Regions from separate parts of the Pseudomonas sp. G3-19 genome, predicted to be linked through region 2. Evidence: riboswitches for the same ligand, from Rfam matches in the RefSeq annotation. Region 2 holds a riboswitch; the other holds the start of a gene.
What was found. A riboswitch is a leader RNA that binds a small molecule or an ion and turns the genes downstream of it on or off. The one in region 2 is predicted to bind cobalamin.

Region 1: linked by a shared signal. The riboswitch ahead of cobO (cob(I)yrinic acid a,c-diamide adenosyltransferase) and the one ahead of ACOYXI_RS06640 (CbtB domain-containing protein) in region 2 are both predicted to bind cobalamin.

Annotation. Positions count from the first base shown of each region.
Region 1 covers NZ_JBMPIQ010000003.1:6,076,634-6,086,005, reverse strand. The annotation lists gene ACOYXI_RS27755 (cobyric acid synthase) at 1-929, opposite strand, end outside; gene cobD (threonine-phosphate decarboxylase CobD) at 926-1,918, opposite strand; gene cbiB (adenosylcobinamide-phosphate synthase CbiB) at 1,911-2,819, opposite strand; gene bluB (5,6-dimethylbenzimidazole synthase) at 2,816-3,466, opposite strand; gene ACOYXI_RS27735 (cobyrinate a,c-diamide synthase) at 3,463-4,845, opposite strand; gene cobO (cob(I)yrinic acid a,c-diamide adenosyltransferase) at 4,842-5,453, opposite strand; cobalamin riboswitch at 5,535-5,764, opposite strand; gene ACOYXI_RS27725 (hypothetical protein) at 5,929-6,513, shown strand; gene ACOYXI_RS27720 (PQQ-dependent sugar dehydrogenase) at 6,580-7,893, shown strand; gene ACOYXI_RS27715 (C40 family peptidase) at 8,023-8,559, opposite strand; gene ACOYXI_RS27710 (C40 family peptidase) at 8,780-9,372, opposite strand, start outside.
Region 2 covers NZ_JBMPIQ010000003.1:1,439,284-1,448,655, forward strand. The annotation lists gene ACOYXI_RS06625 (ATP-binding protein) at 1-475, opposite strand, end outside; gene cobN (cobaltochelatase subunit CobN) at 619-4,467, opposite strand; gene cobW (cobalamin biosynthesis protein CobW) at 4,471-5,541, opposite strand; cobalamin riboswitch at 5,640-5,852, opposite strand; cobalamin riboswitch at 6,865-7,086, shown strand; gene ACOYXI_RS06640 (CbtB domain-containing protein) at 7,210-7,407, shown strand; gene ACOYXI_RS06645 (CbtA family protein) at 7,419-8,117, shown strand; gene ACOYXI_RS06650 (cobalamin biosynthesis protein) at 8,114-8,527, shown strand; gene cobM (precorrin-4 C(11)-methyltransferase) at 8,609-9,355, shown strand.

The sequences.
Region 1 (9,372 bases), 4.6 Mb from region 2:
CCATTGGCACGCAGATACGCGAGGTCGCTGCGCACGCTTTTCGAGCCGGGCAGGATGATCAGGTCGGCGGCAGGGATCGCCTGCCCCGAGCCGATGAATTGCAGATCGACCTGCGGATGCAAACGCAGCGGATCAAAGTCAGTGTGATTGCTGATGCGCGGCAGCACCGGCACCACCACTTTCAGCACTTGCTCGGCCTTGTCGGTCTGGCGCTGGTCGATGCCGTCCTCGGCCTCCAGATGCAGGTCCATCACGTATGGCAGCACGCCCACCACCGGTTTGCCGGTGCGCTGTTCCAGCCAGTCGAGGCCCGGTTGCAGCAAGGCGATGTCACCGCGAAAACGATTGATGATGAAACCTTTGACCCGTGCCTGTTCGCTCGGCGAAAGCAACTCCAGCGTGCCGACCAGATGCGCAAAAACGCCGCCGCGATTGATGTCGGCGATCAGCAGCACCGGGCAATCCACCGCTTCGGCAAAGCCCATGTTGGCAATGTCCCCGGCACGGAGATTGATCTCGGCCGGCGAGCCAGCGCCTTCGACCATCACCAGCGGATACGCCGCGCTGAGCCGCTGGTGCGACGCGAGCACCGCTTGCATGGCGATGGCTTTGTAGTCGTGATACGCCACCGCGTTCATGCTGGTGACCGCGCGGCCATGGATGATTACCTGCGCGCCGGTGTCGCTGTTGGGCTTGAGCAGCACCGGGTTCATGTCGGTGTGTGGTTCGAGATGCGCCGCTTGCGCCTGCACCGCTTGCGCCCGGCCGATCTCGCCGCCGTCGGCGGTCACCGCGCTGTTGAGCGCCATGTTCTGCGGTTTGAACGGCACCACCGCCACGCCCTGACGGGTGGCCCAGCGGCACAGCGCCGTCACCAGCGTGCTTTTACCGGCGTCGGACGTGGTGCCTTGCACCATCAGCGTGGTCATTTCGATTCCTTGGCAAAAGCTTGCAGCGCCTGTTCGAGACGCGCTTCTTCAGCGGCGTTGGCAGGCAGGCCGAAACGCAGGCTGCTGTTGTGGGTGAAGATGCGCAGGAGGATGCCGCGTCGAGCCATGAACTCGTGCAGCGCAGGCGCGTGCTCGGTGATCAGCCACTGAAACAACGCGCAACCGCCCTGAGGTTTGAAGCCATAGCGCTCCAGCAACAATGCCAGGCGTTCACTGGCTTCATCGCTGCGAATGCGTTGCCGGGTGTGCGCTTCGGTGTCTTGCAGGCAAGCCTGACCGAGCACCCGCGTCGGCCCGCTGACCGCCCAGGGCCCGACCTGTTCCGCGAGTAATCTGAGCAGTTTGCGCTCGGCCAGCACAAAGCCCAGACGCACCCCCGCCAGACCGAAAAACTTGCCGAACGAGCGCAACACGATCAGGCCAACTTGATGGGTATGCGACGCCAGACTCAGCTGCGGTGTGTTATCCATGAACGCTTCATCGACCACCAGCCAGCCGCCACGCTGGGCCAGCCGAGCGTGCCAGTCGAGCAGCCGCGCCGGGGTCAGGCTCAGACCCGTGGGGTTGTTCGGATTGACCACCACCAGCACGTCGAGGCTGTCGAGAAAGAACTCGACTTCCTGCTCCAGCACTTCGCGCACGATGTAACCACTGCGACGCCAGGCTTCGGCGTGCTCGGCATAACACGGCGACAAAACACCGACCTTGCCGGCGCGGCGCAAACGCGGCAGCAATTGGATCGCCATCTGCGAACCGGCCACCGGCAGCACCTGCGAAGCGCCGTAGTAATCACACGCGGCCTGTTCCAGCCCGTCGTCGGTTTCCGGCAAGCGTGCCCAGGCGCGCAGCGGAATCTCCGGCACCGCAAACGGCCACGGCGCGAGGCCGCTGGACAAGTCGAGCCAGTCAGCCTCGGCAATCCCGTAATCGAGTGCAGCCTTGCGCAGCCGGCCACCGTGCTCAAGCATAGAATTCAGCCCCCACGCAGAGAATCAGCAGCCATAACCATACCCCGCGCTGAACCAATTGCCAGCCGCGATCAATCGAATCGGCATCCGCCGGCGCACCTTCGCCCAGTTGCGGACGCTCATGCAGTTCGCCGTGATAGATCGCCGGCCCGCCCAGTTCGACACCCAACGCACCGGCACCGGCCGCCATCACCGGACCGGCATTCGGGCTGTCCCATTGCGGGCCCTGGCTGCGCCAGCATTTCCAGGCGAGCCGAGTGTTGCCCAGCAGCGCGTAGGTCAGCGCCACCAGCCGGGCCGGAATATAGTTGAGCACGTCGTCGATTTTTGCCGCGCACCAGCCGAAGCGCTCGAAGCGTTCGTTGCGATAGCCCCACATCGCGTCGAGCGTATTGCTCAGGCGATAGAGCACCACGCCCGGCGCACCGGCCACGACAAACCAGAACAACGCGGCGAACACCGCGTCACTGCCGTTTTCCAGCACCGATTCGGTGGCGGCACGGGCGACCGCGGTGCTGTCCAGTTCGCTGGTCTGGCGGCTGACCAGATAGCCGACACGCTTGCGCGCTTCTTCCAGATCATCGGCGCGCAAGGCGGCGGCTACCGGCGCGACATGCTCACCGAGGCTGCGCATGCCGAGGGCGCAATACAGCGCCAGAATCTCGACGATCCAGCCCACGTACGGTGCCCAGGAAAACGCGGTGGCGAGCAAGGTCAGCGGCAGCACCGCGATCACCCACGCGGTGACCCCGTGACTGCGCCAGCCGCGCCCGCCCGCATTGAAACGGCGCTCGATGCGCCCGGCAAAGTTGCCGAACGCCACCAGCGGATGCCAGCGTTTCGGTTCACCCAGCAGCGCATCCAGCGCGACTGCGGCGACACTCAACAACGCCACACTCATTGACTCACTCCCCAATAATTTTCGTACAGCAACTCATTGAGCAGGCGCGACTGCGCCCACCCTTCGAGTACCAGCATCGGCGCCGGATAGAATTCCTTGACCGGCCCCAGGCACAACACTGCCAGCGGCTTGGCCCCGGCCGGCAACTGCAGCAGATCGGCTAGTGCCTGCGGTTCGAACAGCGACACCCAGCCCATGCCCAGTCCTTCGGCACGGGACGCCAGCCACAGGTTCTGAATCGCGCAGGACAGCGAGGCCATGTCCATTTCCGGCAGCGTGCGACGGCCGAAAATGTGTTTTTCGCGATCGTCCATCAGAGCTGCGACCAACACTTCGGCACAGTCGTTTATGCCTTCAACCTTGAGCTTCATGAACTCATCGCTGCGCTCGCCGAGAGCTTCGGCGGTGCGGATGCGCTCTTCTTCGACGAGGTTCTGGATCTGCCCACGCAAGGCGCGGTCGCTGATGCGGATGAAACGCCATGGCTGCATCAGACCGACGCTGGGCGCCTGATGCGCGGCTTCGAGCAGACGGCGCAGCAGCTCCGGTTCGACCGTACCGCCGGTGAAGTGGCGCATGTCGCGGCGTTCGGCGATGGCTTTATAGATCGCTGTGCGCTCGGCCTCAGTGTATGCGTTGTCGCTCATGGCCTCTTCGCGAGCAAGCCCGCTCCCACAGGGGTTAGGTGATCCAATGTGGGAGCGAGCTTGCTCGCGAAGGCGGCCTTGAGGTCTGGCGCAAACAATGCAGCAATCGCCGTCGGATTCGACGGAAAGTAGAAATGCACGTACGACGCCGTCATCCGCCCTTCCCGATAAACCGCCTCGGCCCCACGCCCGCCGTTCGGGCTCAGGCCCCGGGCAATCGGCGTCAGCTCGGTGCTGGTCAGGGAATGGTGATAGGTGTGCCCACGCAGCGAGCCCTCCGGCAGATCCACCGCTTGCAGTGCCAGTGCCGCCAGACGTTTTTGCATCACCGCCTCACCGCGCAGCAGGCCGACCAGTTCGGCGCGATTGCCGTCGACATCGGTCAACGCGTCGAGCAGATAGAGCATGCCGCCGCATTCGGCGAGCAGCGGTTTACCAGCGGCGTGGTGCGCACGGATTGCATCGAGCATTGCCACGTTTTGCGATAGCGCGACATGGTGCAATTCCGGATAACCGCCGGGCAGATACAGACTGTCGGTCTCGGGCAATTGCGTATCGCGGATCGGCGAGAAGAAACTCAACTCGGCGCCCATCGCCCGTAGCAGGTCGAGACTGGCGCCGTAGGTGAAGGCAAAGGCCTCATCGCGAGCGACAGCAATGCGCACGCCGTCGAGCAGCGGTTCAGCGTTGATCATTTCAGGCGCGGCGAACTCCACGGCCGGTGGCAGCGCTACCTCGCAACTGCTGGCCAGCGCTTCGGCGGCGGCGTCGAGACGCAGGTCGAGGTCATTCAGTTCACTGGCCTGCACCAGGCCGAGATGGCGGCTCGGCAACTCGATCCCGGTCTCGCGGGACAGCGCGCCGTACCAGCGCAAACCTTCGGTGAGGCTGCCTTCGAGCAATTGCGCATGACGCAAAGTGCCGACACGGTTGGCCAGCACGCCGGCAAACGGCAGGTCCGGCTGATAACGCGCCAGCCCCAGCGCCAAGGCGCCGAAGGTCTGGGCCATGGCGGTGCCGTCGATCACGCCGAGCACCGGCACACCAAAATGCCGCGCCAGATCAGCGCTGGACGGCGTGCCGTCGAACAGGCCCATCACGCCTTCGATCAGGATCAGATCGGCTTCGGCGGCGGCTTCCCATAACAGACGGCGGCTTTCCTGCTCGCCGACCATCCACATGTCCAGTTGATACACCGGCGCACCGCTGGCGCGCTCGAGAATCATCGGGTCGAGGAAGTCCGGGCCGCACTTGAACACGCGCACCTTGCGCCCCTGGTTGCGATGCAAGCGAGCGAGCGCGGCAGTGACGGTGGTCTTGCCCTGACCGGAGGCCGGCGCGGCGATCAGTACCGCCGGGCAGTGACGTGGTTGATTCAAAGTTCGACGCCTTTCTGCGCTTTGATGCCGGCCTGGAAGGCGTGTTTGAGCATGCCCATTTCGGTGACGGTATCGCCCATCTCGATCATTTCCGGCTTGGCCGCGCGACCGGTGACGATTACGTGCTGCATCGGCGGACGCGCCTGCAAGTCGCTGAGCACTCGATCCAGATCGAGGTAGCCGTGCTTGAGGGCGATGTTCAGTTCGTCCAGCACCACCAGGCCGATCGACGGATCACGCAGCAGCTCGCGGGACACTTCCCACGCGGCTTCGGCGGCGGCGATGTCACGCTGGCGATCCTGGGTTTCCCAGGTGAAGCCCTCGCCCATCACGTGAAAGCGCACTTGCTCGGGGAAACGGCGGAAGAACAGTTCTTCGCCCGTGCTGTTGCGGCCTTTGATGAACTGCACCACGCCGCACTGCATGCCGTGGCCCATGGCGCGGGCGAGCATGCCGAACGCCGAGCTGCTTTTGCCTTTGCCATTGCCGGTGAGCACCAGCACCAGACCGCATTCGTCAGGCGAATTGGCGATGCGTTCGTCGATCACGGCTTTTTTGCGCTGCATACGCGCCAGATGGCGTTCGTCGCGCTCGGGGGAATCGGTCATGGGGGAGCTCTCCGTTGAGGCTGGATAACGGCGGGCAGGCACAAGAATAGACGGCAAAAAGCCTGGCATCGCCCACCGTGATGCCGCTGGATGGATCAGGCCGGTCTCCGGGCTCATGAGCGGCGAATCGCCTGACTGCGCGCCTTCCCGCGTCGTCGACACAGTGGCTCAATGCACAGTTTTCACTCATTTACCGTTGCGGGGGCAGCGCCGGGATCGTGATCGTGCTTCGCCTGAAGACAACCCTCACCGGCTTCCCTGTTTCACTCTGTCGACACGCGTCACAGAGCACCTGAAACAAGCCGCGAAGGTTAGAGGGTTGGGGGTGGAGCGTCAATTAAAGAGGGGGCCGTCGGGCGAATAACTGCCGTCGATCAATTATCTGACGCCAATCTTGTGCCACACTGAGACAAGTGATATCAAAGAGCCATGCTTTTGATTGAAAAAGCACATCACAACAATAAGGATGATGACGATGCAAGGCATGATCATCAGCAACCCGCGCCTGGAATTCCTGCGCCCGATGCTTGAACGCTGGTTTGACTGTATCGACCGCTACAACGCTGTACGCGGCGACAACGACACCCCTTACTGGCATGACGAGAAAGCCAATCTCGGCTTGCTCTCCGCGGCAGCCTGGATGGCCGAGCTGGTGACACTTTGTGATACCTCGACCCGAAAGCAGAACGAGGAAGGCGAACGCAATGCCCGCGCCGATCTGTTCATCGCCGGCGCCGAAGACCGCGCCTACCTTCAGGCCACCCAGCGCTGGCCACGGGTCAACAACCTTAATCTGACCCAGGCCCTGCTGGACATCACCAGCGACGCCAAACGCATCAGTTTTGCCAGCGACCTCAAGCTCGGTTGCCTGTTCGTCGCCCCGCAAAAAGCCCAACACAGCGCCAGCCCCGAAGAGTTGCAGGACATGGTCGACGACCTGCAAAAGGAACATTGCTGCGCAGTGGCCTGGTATTTCCCCTACGCCTACCGCAAGTTGCGCAGCGAAGCGGGCAACTATCACCCGGGCATCGCCGTGCTGTTCAAAGAGGCCCGCGGTTGAGCGGTTGAACCATCGGGTGCGCACACTCCTCTATGATTAGGCATGCATTCATAGGGAAGATCAGTAATGCGCAAAACCCAACTCGCTCTCGTCATCGCCCTCGCCGGAGGGCTCGCCGCCTGTGGTGAATCCTCCAGCCTGCAAGTTTCCGACGGCACCGGCCCGTCACCGAAACTGCCCGAACCGAACAAAACCCTGATCCCGACGGTGAACATCGCCCCGGCGATCGGCTGGCCCGCCGGCGGCAAACCGACCGCCGCAGCCGGCACGCAGGTCGCAGCATTCGCCGAAGGCCTCGATCATCCGCGCTGGCTCTACGTGCTGCCCAACGGTGACGTGCTGGTGGCGGAAACCAACGCTCCGCCCAAGCCTGACGACAGCAGCGGCATTCGTGGCTGGGTGATGAAGAAAGTCATGGGCAAGGCCGGCGCTGGTGTGCCGAGCCCGAACCGCATCACCCTGTTGCGCGACGCCGACCACGACGGCGTGGCCGAGACCCGCACGGTGTTTCTGCAAAACCTCAATTCGCCGTTTGGCATGACCCTGGTCGGTAACGATTTGTACGTCGCTGACACCGATCGCCTGCTGCGCTTCCACTACGAATCCGGCGCGACCGAGATCAAGACGCAGCCGATCAAAGTCACCGATCTGCCGGGCGGCACGCTGAACCATCACTGGACCAAAAACGTCATCGCCAGCAAGGACGGCAGCAAGCTGTACGTCACTGTCGGCTCGAACAGCAACGTCGGCGAGAATGGTCTGGATAAAGAAGAAGGTCGCGCCGCGATCTGGGAAGTCGATCGCGCCACCGGCAACCACCGGATCTTCGCCTCGGGCATCCGCAACCCCAACGGCCTGGCGTGGGAGCCCACGACAGGCGCGCTGTGGACAGCGGTCAATGAGCGTGACGAAATCGGCAGTGACCTGGTGCCGGACTACATCACCTCGGTCAAGGACGGTGGCTTCTATGGCTGGCCCTTCAGCTATTACGGTCAGCACGTGGATGTGCGAGTTAAGCCGCAAAATCTGGATCTGGTGGCCAAAGCCATCGCCCCGGACTACGCCGTTGGCCCGCACACCGCCTCGCTGGGCCTGACGTTCGCCGATGGCAACAGCCTGCCGGCGCAATTCAAGGAGGGCGCCTTCATCGGCCAGCACGGCTCGTGGAACCGCAAACCGCACAGTGGCTACAAGGTGATTTTCGTACCGTTCGCCGCCGGCAAGCCGAACGGAGCACCGGTGGATGTGCTGACCGGTTTCCTCGACAAGGACGAAAACGCACTTGGCCGCCCGGTGGGCGTGGTGATCGACCAGCAAGGTGGTTTGCTGGTGGCGGATGATGTGGGGAACAAGGTGTGGCGGGTGTCGTCCGCTAAATAAATCAGGGCCCGACACATAACAAATGTGGGAGCGGGCTTGCTCGCGAAAGCGTCAGGTCATTCAACATCATGGGTGAATGACACACCGCATTCGCGAGCAAGCCCGCTCCCACATTTAGATTTTCAGCGTTTACGGGTTATGCGCCAGATGCTCCGGCTGCAACACCCGCTTGGCACTCAGGTACGCCTTCTGCCAGTACGCCTTCGACAGACTGTCCAGCTTCACCGTGCCGCCGGTGGCCGGCGCGTGCACGAAGCGCCCTTCGCCGACGTAGATTCCCGCATGGCTGACCTGCGAGCCGCCATTGGTGGCGAAGAAGATCAGGTCGCCGGTCTGCAAACCCTCTTTGCCGACATTCGGCGCCTGCATCACGATCATCTCGCGCGTCGAACGCGGCAAAGAGATACCGGCAGCATCGCGGTAGACGAAACCGATCAGGCCACTGCAATCGAACCCGGAATCCGGTGTGTTGCCGCCCCAGCGATAAGGTGTGCCAACCAGGCCCAGCGCGCGAAACAGCACGTCTTCAGCAGCCGGCGAAAAAGCCTGGGAAGGCCCGAACACCACCGGGGCGCGTACCACGGGAGCAGGCGGCGGAGTGCGGCTGGCGCAGGCGCTGAGCAGCGCTGCGAAGAAAATCACTGTGAGGCGGGCCGACATCGTCATAAGCAGAACATCCTGATCTGGCTGCGGCTTTCTCTGCCGAATGGACAGAAACAAAACCGCCTGCGGAGCACGCAGGCGGTTTGCCATCAATATAGATACAGGATTCTAGCGGCTACGCGGCAAACTTCAAGTAAGACTTTAACTTCACCTTGTAAAGTCTAGGTCTACTCCCTTGCCGGGCACCGTTTTTGTCGCCACGGACGTGGCGACAACGGGGGAATTACTTGCGAGCGGTGACCACGGTCGGAGCCATCGCGAGGGCGCGCTTGGCTTCGATGAAGGTCTTGCTCCAGTAGCTGTCACCCAGGCTGTCGATGCGAACACCGCCGCTGCGACGACTGCTGGAGTGGATGAACTGATTGTCACCCAGGTAGATCCCGGCGTGGCTCACACGACCGCGACGACCATTGGTGGCGAAGAACAGCAGATCGCCCGGCTCAAGGTTGCCGCGCGAGACCAGAGGCGCATCGACGTTGATCATTTCACGGGTGGAGCGCGGCAGATTCATGCCGGCTTCTTCGCGGAACAGATAACCGATGAAACCGCTGCAGTCGAAGCCGGCTTCAGAGGTACCGCCGAAACGGTAACGGGTACCGATCAGGGACATGCCGCGTTCAAGGATGCTGTCGGCCAGAACCGGGAGCTCGTACGGCTTCTTGTTGAAGTCCGAGAGTTCTTTTTCGGTGTCCAGCTCTTCCTGGTAAATAACGGAAGACTGGGCAGTGGCAGAATTTTTAACCTGCTGAGGCTGCTCTTGAACTGGAGAATGAGCAGCGCAACCGAACAACAGGGTGACGAGTGCGAGAGGCACGA
Region 2 (9,372 bases):
GCTGTGGCCGCAATTCGCCCTCTTCCGGGTTCATCGTGCCGATCAATACAAATCGCGCCGAATGCCGATGGGAAATACCGTCGCGCTCGATCAGGTTGGTGCCACTGGCTGCCACATCGAGCAGCAGATCCACCAGATGATCCGGCAGCAAATTCACTTCATCGACGTAGAGCACACCGCCGTCAGCCTTGGCCAAAACCCCGGGAGAAAACTGCGCACGACCCGCGCTCAGCGCCGCGTCGAGATCGAGGGTGCCGACCAGACGTTCTTCGGTGGCACCCAATGGCAGCGTGACGAATTGACCGCTGGCGAGCAGATCGGCCAAGCCACGGGCCAGGGTCGATTTGGCCATGCCGCGCGGGCCTTCGATCAGCACGCCACCGATTTTCGGGTCGATGGCGGTCAGGCACAGCGCGAGTTTCAGGTCATCGGCGCCGACCACGGCGGAGAGCGGGAAATGCGGGGTGTCGGTCATCTTCGGTACTCGGTCATGGTCGGTGTGAATTCATTTCAATGTAGGAGTGAGCCTGCTCGCGATAGCGGTGGGTCAGCGACAAATAGGTTGGCTGATACACCGCTATCGCGAGCAGGCTCACTCCTACAAAATGTTGTGGTATGTCAGGTGTCTTCTTCTATATCCAGCAGCAGGTTTTCCAGTGCTTCTTTATACACGCCGGGTTCCTGCCACATCCCGCGCTGCTGCGCTTCCAGCATGCGCTCGGTCATGTCGCGCAGGGCATGCGGATTGTGCTCGCGGACAAAATCGCGGGTCGCCGGATCGAGCAGATAGGCATCGGCCAGCAACGCGTACTGATGATCGTCGATCAGTTGCGTGGTGGCGTCGAAAGCGAACAGGTTATCGACTGTCGCCGCCAGTTCGAAGGCACCTTTATAGCCATGACGCTTGACCCCGTCGATCCATTTCGGATTGGCCGCCCGCGAGCGGATCACCCGGTTCAGCTCTTCTTTCAGGGTACGGATTATCGGCAGATCCGGCTGGCTGTGATCGCCGTGATAACTCGCCGCCGCTTCGCCGCGCAGGGTTTCCACCGCCGCGAGCATGCCGCCCTGAAACTGGTAATAGTCGTTGGAATCGAGCAAGTCGTGCTCGCGATTGTCCTGGTTCTGTAGCACCGCTTGCACCTGACTCAGACGCTGGACGAACTGCTCGCGGGCGGCGGTGCCTTCGTCCGCCCCGCCGTAAGCGTAGGCGCCCCAGTTCAGGTAGACCTCGGCCAGATCCTCGCGGGTCTGCCACAGGCGACCGTCGATGGCGCCCTGTACGCCCGCGCCATAGGCTCCGGGTTTGGCGCCGAAGATCCGCCAGCCGGCCTGGCGCCGCGCCGCGTCGGCATCCAGCCCCGATTGCAGCAGCGCCTCACGCTCGGCGCGGACTTTGGCGGCCAGCGGATTGAGGTCATCCGGCTCGTCCAGCGCCGCTACCGCTTGCACGGCCGCGTCGAACAGCCGAATCAAATTGGCAAAGGCATCGCGGAAGAAGCCCGAGACCCGCAGCGTGACATCGACTCGTGGCCGGTCGAGCAGGCTCAGCGGCAGAATTTCGAAGTCATCAACGCGCTGACTGCCGGTGGCCCAGACCGGACGCACGCCCATCAACGCCATGGCCTGGGCGATGTCGTCACCGCCAGTGCGCATGGTCGCCGTGCCCCACACCGATAAACCGAGCTGGCGCAGGTGATCGCCGTGATCCTGCAAGTGGCGCTCGAGAATCAAGGTGGCGGACTGGAAACCAATGCGCCACGCGGTAGTGGTCGGCAGGTTGCGCACATCCACCGAGTAGAAGTTGCGCCCGGTGGGCAACACGTCGAGACGGCCACGACTGGGCGCGCCGCTTGGGCCGGCGGGGACGAAGCGACCGTTGAGGGCGTCGAGCAGACCGCGCATTTCGGCGGGGCCGCAGGCGTCGAGGCGTGGGGCGACGACTTCGCGCAGGCTATCAATGATTGCCCTCACTTCAGCCCCCCTCGGTTCCTGTAGGAGTGAGCCTGCTCGCGATGGCGTCAGGTCAGACAATTCAGTGTTGAATGACACACCGCTATCGCGAGCAGGCTCACTCCTACAAAGGGCGTGCACTGTTTCGGAGATCAGTTGGGTGGCGAATAGCTCAAGGCGTTCGCGGGTATCACCGGCGCTGCGCCAGACTTCGTCGCTGACGCTCTGCAGCTCCGCCGGGCGCGGGCCGTTCCACGGTTCGGCAAGTGCGCAATCCAGCGGATCAAACCCCAGCTCAAACGCCTTCGCCAACGCCCGCAGCAGACTCGACTGCGCACCCTTGCCGTCGCCACGCGGAATGCGCAGCAGCGCCAGCAGCGTGTCGATGCGCAAACGCCCGGTCGGCGATTCGCCAAAGATGTGCAGGCCATCGCGGATCTGCGATTCCTTCAGGTCACACAGGTAGGTGTCCAGACGCGGCAACCAGATCGCTGCGTCGGCGTCGCTGTCCAGACCGGCGTCGAGTTGCAGTTCGCGGTCGATCTGCGTCTCGCGCACCAGTTGCAGGATGTCACGCTGCAGTTCGCGCGCGCGGCGCGGGTCGAGCAGTTGGGCTTCGTAATATTCGTCGGCCAGTAGCTCCAGGTTGCGCAGCGGGCCGTAGGTTTCGGCACGGGTCAGCGGCGGCATCAGGTGGTCGATGATCACCGCTTGCGTGCGCCGCTTGGCCTGGGCGCCCTCGCCCGGGTCGTTGACGATAAACGGATAAATGTTCGGCAGCGGCCCGAGCAATGCGTCGGGCCAGCAATTTTCCGAAAGGCCGACGCCCTTGCCCGGCAACCATTCGAGGTTGCCATGCTTGCCGACGTGAATCACTGCGTGTGCACCGTAGGTGTTGCGCAGCCAGAAATAGAACGCCAGATAGCCGTGCGGCGGCACCAGATCCGGGTCGTGGTACACCGCGCTCGGGTCGACCTGATAACCGCGCGCCGGTTGAATGCCGACGAAGGTCAGGCCAAAACGCAGACCGGCGATCATCATCCGTCCGTCACGGCACATCGGATCGTTTTGCGGCGCGCCCCAGCGTTCCAGCACTGCCGCGCGATTGGCTTGCGGCAGCGCGTTGAACATCGCCAGATAGGCGTCCATCGCCAGGCTTTGCTGGCACGGACGCAGGTCGATGCTGTCGAGGTCGTTGCTGACGCCGCCGAGCAATTGCTGGATTAACGCGGTGCCGCTGTCCGGCAACTCCGCCGTCAGCGGGAAGCCTTCCGCCTGCAACGCGCGCAGGATATTCAATGCCGCCGCCGGCGTATCGAGACCGACGCCATTGCCGATTCGACCATCGCGGGTCGGGTAGTTGGCGAGGATCAGCGCGATGCGTTTTTCCGCGTTCGGCAGCCGCGCCAGATCGCTCCAGCGCCGCGCCAGTTCAGCGACGAAATCCATGCGTTCGGGTTGCGCCCGGTAGCAGACCACGTCGGACTGGCTGCGCTCGCTGCGCCAGGCCAGATCCTTGAAGCTGATCGGCCGGCTGATGATGCGCCCGTCGAGTTCCGGCAAGGCGATGTGCATTGCCAGATCTCGCGGGCCAAGGCCCTGCTCGCTGTCGCGCCAACCGGGCTCGTTGTCCTGAGCGCAGATCGCCTGAATCACCGGAATATTGCGCCGGAACGGGCGCAGATGCGGGGCTTCTGGACTGGACTGCGCGAAACCGGTGGTGTTGAGAATCACCGCCGCCTCAACCTCGTCCAGCCAGTCCTCGACCACGCTCAGACAGCCGGGTTCTTTCAGGCTGGCGACGGCGATCGGCAACGGATTGAGCCCCGCCGCCTGCAAGCGCTGGCAGAACACATCGATGAATGCGGTGTTCGCCGCTTGCAAATGCGAGCGATAAAACAACACCGCCGCGACCGGTTGACCGGGCAGCCATTCGGCTTGCCAGTCGCTCAGTGCGGCGGTGTTTTTCTGTGGCTGGTAAATCGCCGTACGCGGCAGCGCTTGCGGCTCACCCCAGGCGTAGTCGCGCGCCAGCCAGCGGTTGGCCAGGCAATGGAAGAAGTCCAGCGCATTGCCCATGCCACCCTGACGCAAGAACTGCCAGAGACGGTCGCGATCTTCGGCGGGCACGGTGCTCAGGTCGCTGAGTTCCGGGTCGGGACGATCATCGCCCGGCACCAGAATCACCTGCACCCCGCGCTCGGACAACTCCACCAGACGCTCGACGCCATAACGCCAATAAGCGATGCCGCCGTGCAGCGAAATCAGAATGACCTTGGCGTGCCGCAACACCTCATCGACATACAGATCGACCGAGGCGTGATTCTGCACCTGCATCGGATTGGCCAGGCGCAGGCTCGGGTAATCCTCGGGCAATTGCTGCGCCGCTTCGGCGAGCAGCGCCAGGCTGGAGTCGCCGCTGCACAGGATCACCAGCTCGGCGGGGGTTTGTCCAAGGTCGGCAATGTTGTCATCCGACACGAAACCGCCGGGCTGGGTCCTGAGCAGGTGCATGGCTTAAACGCTGAGCGCGGCGCGCAGTTGCGCTTCGAGTTGCGCAGCGTCGAGTTCCTGACCGATCAGCACCAGACGGGTGACGCGCGCTTCGTCAGCGCCCCACTGGCGGTCGAAGTGCTTGTCGAAACGCGTGCCCACGCCCTGAATCAACAGGCGCATCGGCTTGTTCGGAATCGCCGCGAAGCCCTTCACGCGCAGAATGCCGTGCTGCACAACCAGTTGCGTCAGCGCGTCGAGCAGCAGGCTTTCGTCGGCTTGCGGCAGTTCGATCGAGATCGAATCAAAGGCGTCGTGATCGTGGTCATCGTGGTCGTCATCACCGTCGTGGTGGTGATCGTGATGGCTGTGGCGGCTGTCGATATGTTCTTCGGATCCGGCACCGAGGCCGATCAGCACGTCCAGCGGCAGGCGACCGTTGCTGGCTTCGATGATTTTCACCGCTGGCGGCAGTTCTTCGGCGACTTCGGCGCGAACGCGAGCCAGATCTTCGGCGCTGGTCTGGTCGGCCTTGTTGAGGATCACCAGATCGGCGCTGGCCAGTTGGTCGGCGAACAGCTCATGAAGTGGCGATTCGTGATCCAGGTTCGGATCGAGTTTGCGCTGGGCATCGACCTGATCGGGGAACGCGGCGAAGGTGCCAGCGGCCACGGCCGGGCTGTCGACCACGGTGATCACCGCATCCACGGTGCAGGCGCTGCGGATTTCCGGCCACTGGAAGGCTTGTACCAGCGGTTTTGGCAGGGCCAGACCGGACGTCTCGATCAGGATGTGATCGAGGTCACCGCGCCGGGCGACCAGTTCACGCATCACCGGGAAGAACTCTTCCTGCACCGTGCAGCACAGGCAACCGTTGGCCAGTTCGTAGACGCGGCCAGTGGCTTCTTCTTCGGTGCAGCCGATGGTGCATTGCTTGAGGATCTCACCGTCGATGCCCAGTTCGCCGAACTCGTTGACGATCACCGCGATGCGACGGCCCTGAGCGTTGTCGAGCATGTGTCGCAGCAAGGTGGTTTTGCCCGAGCCGAGGAAACCGGTGACGATGGTGACGGGGAGTTTGGCCAGTGTTTTCATCGGATGCCCTTTGGCAAGGTGGCGGGCATACGGGACGAGATCCGCTGCGAACGTGCGCGCGGAAGAATTCGCCACCGGATCACCCCGCCCGGTTGTAGTGAGAAATCTGTGACGAGGCAGGTCTCCTGGCTGACGGTGTTCGGGCCTTGGGCCCGGCGTTCGCTGCGCCTTCCCGCGGGCTCAGTGGATTGAGCTGGCAGTGGCGTGGCAACGAACTTCACCGTTCACAGTTGCGGGGGCAGCCGCGGCTTTGACCGCGTTCCCTTCTTAGCTTCGGCGTGGGCCGAAGAACCTCGAAAGCGCAAGGCTACGCATGGCTTGAGGATGGGTCAATGCTTTGGTTTTTTTTGGATTGGGGGCATATCCGTTGCTGCGGGGGTTGCCGCTGGCGGTTTCGCTCTTACAGCGAGTCACTTTTTCCAAACGCTGGGTTTGAGGTTTGGGATTTGGGATTTGGGGTTTGGGGGGCATATCCGTTTCTTCGGGTGTTGCCTCTGGCGGTTTCGCTCTTACAGCGAGTCACCTTTTCCAAACGCCGAAAAGGTAACCCAAAAGGCTTTGCCCCGGCGTACGGCACTTCGCTTAGGCTCAGTGTTCCCTCGCTACGGTGTCCATCCGGGGGCATCGCCTACGGTTTGCTTCGCTGCACCTCCTCTCGATGTATGCGGCTTCGCCGCATGGCGCTGCGCGCCTTCCCCCTGATGGACACCTACGCTCGGCCTGCCGAAGGGGCAGAAGATCAAAAGCCACATCAAAAGCCAGAGCCAAAGCCAAAGCCAAAGCCAAAGCCAAAGCCAAAGCCAAAGCCAAAGCCAAAGCCAAAGCAGATCAAAAGATCGCAGCCTTCGGCAGCTCCTACACGGGAGTGGGTGTATTCAGTTAGAGATTGGTCGGCTGTCAGGCCGCCTTCGCGAGCAAGCCCGCTCCCACAGTTTAGATTGTGTACAGCCCCATGCGGCGCAGCCGCCCCACTCAACACAATGAGCGTTAGCTCGAGTACCGCTTTTGATCTGAGGGCCCGTTCGGCAGGCTGAGGTGGAGGGGTTTATCCGGGGGTGGGAGCGTAGCCGACCGTTTGGCGCAGCCAAACACAGCGAGAGGAGGTGCAGCGAAGCAAACCGTAGGCGCTGCCCCCCGGATGAATCCCGGAGCGAAGGAACCCGAGCCTAAGCGAGGGCCGAACGTCAGGGCATAGACCTTTTGGTTACTTTTGGGGCGTTTGCCAAAAGTGACCCGCCGTAAGGGCGGAACCCTAAGTGGCCGTTACCGCAGCAACGGATATGCCCCCAATCCCAATTGACTCAAATCCTCCCCTCATGGTCTCCTACACAACTTGTTACGGGTGCCCTTCACAGGGTGAAACGGGAAACCGGTGAATCATGTGCTTTACTCAAAGCCATGTCAGTCCGGTGCTGCCCCCGCAACGGTAAGCGAGCGAAGCGTCAGATCCACTGTGCCAATGCGGCATGGGAAGGTGACGCTTGCAGGTCGGCCAGACGCCAACCCCTCGTGAGCCCGGAGACCGGCCCGCAACACACAGTGCGCAGTTTGCGTCGCTGAACATAACAAACCCGCGGTGGGCGGGCGCTGTTCGAACCGTTGCGTGCCCGACTCGCAGGGGTTTTCATGCGCTCTATATCACCCGCTGACACTCCAGAGGGAAGCGCCATGTCGATCATCAGCAGCACCGGCAGCAACACCGACAAAATCTCCAGCATCGCCACCTTGAGCCAACGCCTGGCCGCCGCGATTTTCGCGTCGATCCTGGGTGCCGGCCTCGTTTACTTCGCCGGTTTCTCGCACATCGAAGCGGTGCACAACGCCGCTCACGATACCCGCCACAGCGCCGCCTTCCCGTGCCACTGAGACCTGCCGACATGATCAAGCGTATCGCGCAAACCGCAGGCTTCACCGGCCTGCTGGCCGCCCTGCTGCTGACGTTGCTGCAAAGCTTCTGGGTCTCGCCACTGATTCTGCAGGCCGAAACCTTCGAGAAGTCCGAACCGGTGGCCGTTCACGAACACGCCGCCGGCACGGCCGCACACACCCATGACGCCGAAGCCTGGGAGCCGGAAGACGGCTGGCAACGCGTGGTCTCGACCACCGGCGGCAACCTGGTGGTGGCGGTCGGTTTCGCACTGATGCTCGCTGGCCTGTACACCCTGCGTGCACCGACCAAAACCTCGCAAGGCCTGCTCTGGGGCCTGGCCGGTTACGCGACCTTCGTCCTCGCGCCGACCCTGGGCCTGCCGCCTGAACTGCCGGGCACCGCTGCAGCCGATCTGGCGTCGCGGCAAACCTGGTGGATCGGCACCGCCGCTTCCACCGCTGTTGGCCTGGCGTTGATTGTGTTCAGCCGCCACTGGCTGATGAAGCTGCTGGGCGTGGCGATCCTCGCCGTGCCGCACGTGATCGGCGCGCCACAACCGGAAGTGCATTCGATGCTCGCCCCGGAGGCGCTGGAAGCCCAGTTCAAAATCGCTTCGCAGTTGACCAACGTGGCGTTCTGGCTGGCCCTGGGCCTGATCAGCGCCTGGTTGTTCCGCCGCAAAAGCGATGGTCAATACCACGCATGACCGATGACCGCGCAGCGCCGACCTTTGTGGTCGGCCTGGGCTGCCAGCGCGGCTGCCCGGTCAGCACGCTGCGCGCGCTACTCGATCAAGCGTTGCAGGCGCATCGTATAGAACTTGAAGCGGTCAAGGCCTTGGCCAGCATCGATCTTAAACGCGATGAACCCGGCCTGCAGGAACTGGCCAGTCAACTGGCGTTGCCGCTGTTGTATTTCAGCAGCGACGAACTGGCCAGTTATCAGCAACGCCTGAGCCACCATTCGCAGATCGCCTATGAGCGCACTGGCTGCTACGGCGTGGCGGAAAGTGCCGCCCTGGCCCTTGCCGAGCAGTTGATTCAGGCACCGGCAAAACTGCTGATTTCCCGGCAAAAATACGCTCAGGCAACCTTGGCATTGGCCGGCGCTGCGTAAATTCCCGATAATCCCCCCGTTTGATCATGAGCAATCTTCATCTGAAGCGTTGCCCTGCCCCGTTTTTCACAGGATTTCTTCATGACCGTCTACTTCATTGGCGCCGGCCCCGGCGACCCGGAATTGATCACTGTCAAAGGTCAGCGGCTGATCCGCAGTTGCCCGGTGATCATCTACGCAGGCTCGCTGGTACCGGCTGCGGTGCTGGAGGGGCATCAGGCTGAAACCGTGGTCAACAGCGCCGAATTGCATCTGGAGCAGATCATTGAACTGATCAAATCCGCCCATGCCAAGGGCCAGAACGTAGCGCGGGTGCATTCCGGCGATCCGAGCCTGTATGGCGCGATTGGCGAGCAGATTCGTTATCTGCGCGAGCTGAATATTCCGTTCGAGATCATTCCCGGCGTCACCGCGACCGCAGCGTGTGCGGCGTTGCTTGGCACAGAACTGACACTGCCGGACGTGTCGCAGAGCGTGATTCTGACCCGCTACGCGGACAAGACCGCAATGCCGGCGGGTGAGGAGTTGAGCAGTCTGGCGCAGCATGGCGCGACCATGGCGATTCATCTGGGGGTCAATCATCTGCAGAAAATCATCGCCGAACTGCTGCCGCATTACGGCGCGGATTGCCCGATTGCGGTGATTCACCGGGCGACGTGGCCGGATCAGGACTGGGTGGTGGGGACGCTGGAAGATATTGCCGAGAAGGTTGCGGCCAAGGGGTTTCGGCGTACGGCGTTGATTCTGGTGGGACGGGTGTTGGGCAGTGAGGTGTTTAGCGAGTCGTCGCTGTATCGCGCGGGGCATGCGCACCTCTACAGACCCTGAATCATATGGGATGGGGT